2 regions of the Streptomyces sp. NPDC060366 genome follow, and region 1 is predicted to be linked to the other one. Evidence: riboswitches for the same ligand, from Rfam matches in the RefSeq annotation. Region 1 holds a riboswitch; the other holds the start of a gene.
The links. A riboswitch is a leader RNA that binds a small molecule or an ion and turns the genes downstream of it on or off. The one in region 1 is predicted to bind cyclic di-AMP.

Region 1 (3,958 bases):
AGGCTGAGCCGGTGGTCATCGAACAGGACGTGGAGCTGAGCGACGGGCGCACGCTGCGGACGTACGACAGCGGTGGCGGCGCCAAGGGCGCGGGCGGGGACGCGGACGGGCTGACCGTCGTCTGGCACCACGGTTCGCCGCAGACCGGCGTCCCGCTGGAGCCGCTGCTCACGGCGGCGGCGGCGCGCGGGATCCGCCTGGTGTCGTACGGCCGCCCCAGCTACGGGGGTTCGAGCCCGCTGCCGGGCCGGAACGTGGCATCGGCCGCCGCCGACGTGGAGCGGATCGCGGACGCGCTCGGCGTCGGGTCGTTCGCCACGATGGGGGCGTCCGGTGGTGGGCCGCACGCGCTGGCGTGCGCCGCGCTGCTGCCGGACCGGGTGACGGGCGTCGTCTGCCTGGCGGGCATCGCGCCGTACACGCGGGACTTCGACTGGTACGAGGGAATGGTGGCGCCCGGCGGTCTGCGCTCCGCCGCCGACGGGCGCGAAGCGCGCGAACTGTACGCGGCGACGGACGAGTTCGACCCCGCGAGCTTCACCTCCGCCGACTTCGCCGCGCTGGCGGGCCCGTGGTCGTCGCTGGGCGACGACGCGGTGAAGGCGGGGCAGGCCGGGCCCGACGGGCTGATCGACGACGACGTCGCCTTCGCCACCGCGTGGGGCTTCGACCTTGCGGAGGTGGCCGCGCCCGTACTGCTCGTGCAGGGCGGCCGCGACCGCGTCGTACCACCCGCGCACGCCGGGTCGATGCTCGCCGGACTTCCTCGGGCGGAGCTGTGGGTACGGCCCGATGACGGGCACGTCTCGGTCCTCGACACATGCCCGTCGGCGATGGACTGGCTGCTGGCTCGGCGGTAAGCCCCGGGTGGTGCGGAGCCGGTGACCGGTTCGCCGGTGCCGTCGGGCTTCACGGCCGACAAGGTCCCGGCGGGCCCGGTCACGGACGTACGGGCGCCGGAAGTCCTGGCGTACGCCTGGCACCCGGAGGGCGAGGTCCGCTGGGAGCTGCGCGCCGGGACGGGGCACGGGCCCCGGCTGGTCCTCACCCAGACGGGCCCGCACGACTTCGACGCGGAGGCGGCGGGGGTGGCGTGGCGGGCACGGGTGGAGGCTTTGGCGGCGGGGCTGCTCGACGTCTAGGCGGTGGCGTGGGCCGGGTCCGTCCGGCGGCCGGTTCGTCCTCAATCGCCGGACGGGCTCTTATTGAGCCCGTCCGGCGATTGAGGACACAGAACCAAGCCGGTCCGGCGATTGAGGACAGCCGGAGGCCGGGCGGGCTGCTTCGCGCAGCCTGCCCGGCCTCTGGGTCACGCGGTGACCGTGCCGATTAGTACGGGCCGTTCACGTTGTCGATCGAGCCGTAGCGGTCGGCCGCGTAGTTGCACGCCGCCGTGATGTTGGCGACCGGGTCGTAGCTGTCGGTCGACGTGCCGGGCACGTGGTACGCCTCGAAGGTCGGGGCGATGACCTGGAGCAGACCCTTCGACGGGGTGCCGGCCGCAGCGTTGGAGTCCCAGTTGTTGATGGCCTGCGGGTTGCCGCCGGACTCGCGCATGATGTTGCGGTGGATCCCGTCGTACGAACCGGGGATGCCGTTCTGCGCCATGACGTCCAGCGCCTCGCGGATCCAGCCGTCGAGGTCGTTGGTGTACGACTTCGCGGCCGTCTCGACGGCTTCGGTGGTCTCGCCCGACGCCTTCTTCTCGGTCGACGCGGTCGGGGCCGCGGCCTTCGGCTTGCCCGAGAGCTTCAGCTTCAGGCCGGGGTGTATCAGCGACGGGTTTTCGCCGACGGTGGCGCGGTTGGTCTTGTACAGCGCCTTCCAGCCGCCGCTCACGGAACGGGCGTCCGCGATCTTGGCCAGCGATTCACCCTTCGAGACGGTGTGGGTGACCTTCGCGGCGGCAGTGGCGGCAGTCGGGGCCTTGACGGCCTGCGGGGCGGGCGCGGCGCCCGCCGTGGTGGCGGTCACCAGGGGCAGCGCGAGTGCGGCGCTGCCCGTGCCGAGGGCGATGAGGCGGCGGGCGAGCGGGCTGGTGCGGGAACGGCGGTGCTTACCCTCTGCGGGCATGACGAAATCCTCTCCGTCGCCTGCGAGGTGAGCTGTCGGGTTCGGGCGGGAGATGCCCGGCCGCGCTGTTGGCGCGGCTTCACCCCGAGCCGGTCCGGCATTGCCGGATCGGCGACTTACCTGGGTCCCCCGCTCCTGCCGTACGTGAATGGGTGGGTGCGGTTTCCGAGCAGCGGCAGGATTCGGCGTTCCGCCCGGAATGACGAGAACGTAAGCGAGAACGTCCGAGCGAAACAAGTCCTGAATTCACCGCGTCCCGCCATTCGCTGATCAAACGGCGGGCAATTCGAATTCCCGTCCGTCGGTACAAGCCTCAACTTTCCCTTCCCGCACGGGAGGTGGGAACGGGCGCGGGAGACACCTCCCACTGAACCTGTGACACACATCACGAGGTTTCGATGCAACCGCTCGACGACAACACCGCCCAGAAAGGGACAAGTTAGCCGCTGAGTACACATAACACCCGCCCGACAAAGCGGACAAACTAGAGCTTTTCCATCGATCGCGAATAGTCCTGAATGCGCAAAAAGCGCCTTCCGTACGGCTCCCCTCACAGAGCCGTACGGAAGGCGCCGAGCGGGCTCCCGCCCTGCCGATTTCGTGTCAGTCGGCCGCTTGCCTGATGCCCGGGCCGCCCGTGATCACAAAGCTCGATCCCGGCTCGACCAGGACGTCTCCCTCGGCCGAGTTGGTGATGGTCACGTCCGTCAGCGTCGCGTTGCCACGCGCGCCGCCCATCGCGAGGATGCCGGAGCCGTTGTTGGACTTGTCGATCGACACGTTGCTGATTTCGACGTCCGGTACGTTGCCGCTGCCGTTCTTGAACTGAATGCCGTCATACGTGGAGTCGGAGATCTCGGTGTCCCTGATCTTCACCCCGGTGATGTCGCGGCTCGCCGGGAAAATGGTGATCGCGCCGAACTCCTGGTCCTCGTTCCAGAAAGCGCCGCCCGTGCGGTGCAACGCGTTTCCGGTGAGCAGGGTCTCGCCCGAGAAAGGCAGCGGGTCGTGATCCGTCGCGAGCATGATTCCCGGGTAGTTGGCCGTGTCGGCGATCAGGTTGTTCTGCACCTTGTTGCCGTAACCGCCGTATATCGCGACCCCGTTGGCCCGCCAGGGCAGCTGAATGGTGTTGTTGGTGAACGAGTTGTCGTGCGCGATGTCCACCGCCGGGTCCTTGACGTATCGATTGGCCCAGACGGCGAGCGAATCGTCACCCGTGGTGCGGAAGGAGGAATTGTCCACCTGCGAATTGCGTGTGCCGTTGCTGAAGTTGATGCCGTCGGCGTACGTGTTGCGGATCCGCATGCCGCTGAACTCGAGGCCGTCGGCGGGGCCCCAGAGCGCCGGGATGTTGTCGTAGTCGCGGCCGACCCAGACTCCCACGTTGGCGTGCTCGATCCAGACGTCCGTGATCTTGGTGTTCTGCCCGAAGCGGCCGTTGAGGCCCACCCCGCCCTCGGCGCCTCCGCCGCCGCGGATCCGGCCGGAGCCGAAGATGGCGATGTCGGAGATCTGGGTGTTGTCGTCGATGTCGAAGCCGAAGTTGCCTTCGTGCGGGTGGTTGATCCCGCCCGCGTTCTGCGGCTCGGTGAGCGTGTAGAGCTGTGAGTGCCACATGCCGGCGCCGCGGATCGAGACGTCGCTGATCCCGATCTGGTTGTACTGGCCCTGGTTGTCCGGGTCGTCGGTCAGGATCTTCTGCTCCTGGCGCCACTGGCCCCGCGGGATCCAGACGCAGTCGATGTCGCCGTTCTGGTCGGCGGTGACCGCGTCCTGGATGGCCTTGGTGTCGTCGTTCCCGTCGTCGGGGACCGCCCCGTACTCGGTGATCGAGGTGCACTCGGCCGGTTTGTCCGCCGGGGGCGCCACCTGCTCCAGATCG
Region 2 (3,958 bases), on a different contig from region 1:
GGACGGCCGCGCCCCCGACAGTGAGGAGGCGCAGGCCCTCGCGCGCCGCCACTACGAGTGGCTGTCGACCACGTCGAACGTCGGCAAGTCGTATGTCATCGGGGTCACCGCGATGTACGTCGACGACCCGCGCTTCGGCCGGAACTACGACAAGTACGAGGAAGGCGCGGCCGTGCTCGTACGGGACGCGATGAAGGTGTACGCCGAGCGCCATCTCACCGACTGACGGCCGCCCCGGCGGCCGGGCCCCGCCGATAGCCCAGTCGGTCGATGGCCGGGTAGCCGCCGGACGCGGAAAGAGTCAGCCTGGGAAGTGCGCGGTACCGTGCGCAGCCGTCGGCGGACCGGGCAGGAGACGACTGGTGGGGCACCTGAGAGACAACGGAGACGACGGGACGGCACGCGGCGGGAGCGACGACCGTTCCGCCGAGGGTGCCGCCCGCCGTCGCCTGTCCGCCAGGACCAGGCTCCGCAGTCTCAGGAACAGCGTCGAGCGCGGGATCCGGCGTAGCCTCCGGCGCGCCGACGCCGGCTTGGGTGAGGCGAGCCGGCCGCCGGAAGACCCCGACTGGGACGACTCCTTTTCCCCCGGCGGGCGTCCCTCCGGCTCCGGTTTCGACCGCCCCCGCAGGGCCAGGCGGCGGCGCGCCCGGCACCGCGCCCGCTCGCCGTATCCGATCGTGGAACTCCTGCCCGGCCTGATCATCGTGGTGGCGATCGTGCTGGACCAGGTGACCCCGACAGCCTTTACGGCTTCCCCGCTCTTCGCGGCGGCGCCGCTGGTGGCCGCCCCGTTCTTCTCGCTCGCGCGCACCCTCGTTGTCGGCATCGTGTCGACCCTGGTCTTCCTGGGGCTGCATCTCGGGACGGGGAATCTGCAGGACACCGCGACGATCAGTCAAGCGCTGAACGTCTTCACGGTCTCCGTCCTCGCGCTGGCCATCAACGGGGTCGTACGCCGCAGCGGTGAACGTCTCGCCTCGGCGCGGGTCATCGCCGAGGCGGCCCAGCGCGCCGTGCTGCCCACACCCGCCGCCCGCATAGGCGGGCTGCACATCGCCGCGCGTTACGAGGCGGCCGAGGAGGGCGCGTTCATCGGCGGTGACCTGTTCGCCGTCCAGGACACGGCGTACGGGGTACGGCTGGTGGTCGGTGACGTACGCGGCAAAGGCATGGGCGCCGTCGAGACCGTGGCCGTCGTCATCGGCGCCTTCCGCGAGGCCGCCGAGCAGGAGAGTTCGCTCGAAGGGGTCGCGCAGCGGCTGGAGCGGGCACTGGCGCGCGAAGGCACCCGGCGCAGCGGGATCGATTTGTTCGAGGGCTTCACCACCGCCGTCCTGGCGGAGATCCCGCATGTCGAGGGCATGGTGCGGGTGGTCAACCGCGGGCACCCGGAGCCGCTGGTGCTCGCCGCCGACGGCGCGCTGACGGTGCTTGCCCCCTCCGACCCGGCGCTGCCGCTCGGGATGGGCGAGCTGGGGGCCTGGCCGGACCGGGCGGACGAGGTCCCGTACGTGTCCGGGTCGACGCTCCTGCTCTACACGGACGGTCTCACCGAGGCGCGCAACGCGGCGGGCGTCTTCTACGACCCGCGCGAACGGCTGGCGGGACGGATCTTCCCCGGCCCCGACGAGCTGCTGGAGGCGATCGTCGGCGACGTACGGCTGCACACCGGCGGCGGCAGTACGGACGACATGGCGCTGCTGGCCGTCAGCCGGCCCACCGCGCGGCAGCCGGAGCGGCGCAGAACGATGCCCGTCGTGCCGTGAGGCGGCTCGTCGCGCCGCCCGCCCCGCACCCCGTCGTGCCGTGATGTCATCTCGACCGGCACGCTGTGTAGTTGAGGCGCACCGCTCCGCATAACATTTGACGCACCGTCAGTTCGAGTGTGTGATCGCACACGGCCTAAGAGTCGATCAACTCGCCCGATTACGCCCGCTTGTGGCCCGGTTGATCCCGGCCGTCATCGCTAACGATCACCCGGAACAGCTTGGAATAAGCCCCGGTCGTCTATTAACGTTCGATAACGCAGCGCGGTTGTCCCAGCCGTCGAAAGAGACGGCACCGTGCGCACGCGCCGAATTCCGCAAGGAAACCGGGGAACCACCAATTGGGGTGAATCGGGCGCCTCTTGCTGCCTCGTGCGGTCAAGAACGCTCGTAGGAGACCTTCCTGCTCCGAACCCGTCAGCTAACCCGGTAGGCGAGAAGGAAGGAAAGGAGAGCGCCCCAGTGGCGTCCAACAGGCCTGCCCCCGAAGCCTCAGCCCCGGCCCATTTCGGCCCCGGCAGCCGGCTCACCGGCACCGATCACAGCAACGGCGAGGCGAACAGGGACTGGGAGGAGTGGAATCCCACCGCGGACTCCATCCGTCCCGTACGCGGCAAGCACCGTGTCGCCAAGCAGCGCAACGCTCTCGCCCGCAGCTCCACGGTCCTCGGAGTAGGCGTCATCGCCGCGGTCGGCGCGGGAGGCATCGCCTCCGCCCAGGACAAGCCCGCGGTCTCGATATCACTTCCCGACGCGATCTCGGACAGTTTTCCCGACGCCAAGTCTCTTCCCGGCGTCGGGTCTTTCATGTCCGACGGGGACAAGAAGAACGACGAGACGCCCTCCCCGCTCACCACGGCGGCCCTCACCGCCGCTGACGCCCAGCAGGGCACCACCGACTCCGGCGAGGCGCTGCGCGCCCGGATCCTCCAGCAGGCCGAGCAGCAGCAGGCCGAGGCCGACGCCGCCCAGAAGGCGAGCGCCGAGACGGCCGCCGCCGAGACGGCCGCGGCCGAGGCCAAGAAGCAGCAGACCGACGCGCAGGAGAAGGCCGCCGAGGCGAAGCGCAAGGCCAAGGAAGCGGCGGAGGCCAAGGCGGAGAAGGAGCGTCTGGAGAAGCTGGCCGCCAGCTTCTCGCTGCCCACCTCCTCGTACACGCTCACCTCCACCTACGGCCAGACCGGCTCCATGTGGTCCTCCGGCCAGCACACCGGCCTGGACTTCGCGGCCCCCACGGGCACGCCCACCAAGGCCGTGCACAGCGCGACCGTCAAGTCGGCCGGCTGGTCGGGGTCCTACGGCTACCGCGTCGTGCTGGAGCTCGAAGACGGTTCGGAGATCTGGTACGCCCACCTGTCCTCGATGACGGTCAGCGCCGGCCAGAAGGTCACCACCGGCGAGACCATCGGACGCGTGGGAGCCACGGGCAACGTCACCGGCCCGCACCTGCACCTGGAGGTGCACACCGCGGGCGGCAGCGGGATCGACCCGCTGAGCTGGCTGCGCAGCAAGGGCCTCGCCCCCTGACCGGATCCGGACCAGGGTCGGATGATCCGGCCCTGTCCCCTCCGGCTTGATCCGAAGAAGCAGGACTCAGCTCCGATACGGGTTGTAGCCGCCGTAGTCGATGTACGGCGGCGGCGTCCACACCCGCCCCGTCGCCCGCGCCGCGTAAGCCAGCGCGGGCGACGCTATTTCCCGGCGCTGCCACATGTGGTGCAGCAGCTCCTGCTCGCGCTCGACGTAGTCCGGGCCCGCCGTGCCGCGCCCCGCCCGGTGGCGCAGGAACGCCAGGGACGTCGCGAACGCCTCGTACTCACCGACCGTGCGGGCCGCGTCGGCCCCGTAGCCGCGCCCCGCGACGGTGCGCGCGATCGAGCGCGCCCGCATCGAGGACAGGGCGAGCGGCTCGGTCTCGGCGAGCCAGCCGGCCGCCGCGTACGCGGGCAACTCGGCGGCGACCGTCCGCAGTTCGCGTTGCCGGCTCCAGATCGCCAGCCAGGTCAGCAGGGCGAAGGCGGGAACCATGAACGCCGCGTACACCGCGTAGAAGCCGTACGGGCCGAACAGCGAGGAGGAGCCGTTCCACAGCGCGTGCGTGCCCATGGCCAGCACGAGGCCGAGGACCGGCATCAGCCGGCGGCGGAAGCGCTGGCGGCGAGTGGCGAGCGCGGCGATACCGAAGCCGA

Region 2: it holds a riboswitch for cyclic di-AMP, as region 1 does, so the genes downstream of both, ACFWHU_RS12620 (M23 family metallopeptidase) here and ACFWHU_RS03660 (transglycosylase SLT domain-containing protein) in region 1, are expected to answer to the same signal.

Annotation. Positions count from the first base shown of each region.
Region 1 is NZ_JBHXDC010000001.1:863,859-867,816, forward strand. Features, by position in the region: gene ACFWHU_RS03650 (alpha/beta fold hydrolase) at 12-860, shown strand; gene ACFWHU_RS03655 (hypothetical protein) at 882-1,142, shown strand; gene ACFWHU_RS03660 (transglycosylase SLT domain-containing protein) at 1,330-2,073, opposite strand; cyclic di-AMP (ydaO/yuaA leader) riboswitch at 2,078-2,238, opposite strand; gene ACFWHU_RS03665 (right-handed parallel beta-helix repeat-containing protein) at 2,677-3,958, opposite strand, start outside.
Region 2 is NZ_JBHXDC010000004.1:16,829-20,786, reverse strand. Features, by position in the region: gene ACFWHU_RS12630 (MerR family transcriptional regulator) at 1-226, shown strand, start outside; gene ACFWHU_RS12625 (PP2C family protein-serine/threonine phosphatase) at 363-1,769, shown strand; cyclic di-AMP (ydaO/yuaA leader) riboswitch at 2,066-2,220, shown strand; gene ACFWHU_RS12620 (M23 family metallopeptidase) at 2,232-3,296, shown strand; gene ACFWHU_RS12615 (PrsW family intramembrane metalloprotease) at 3,363-3,958, opposite strand, start outside.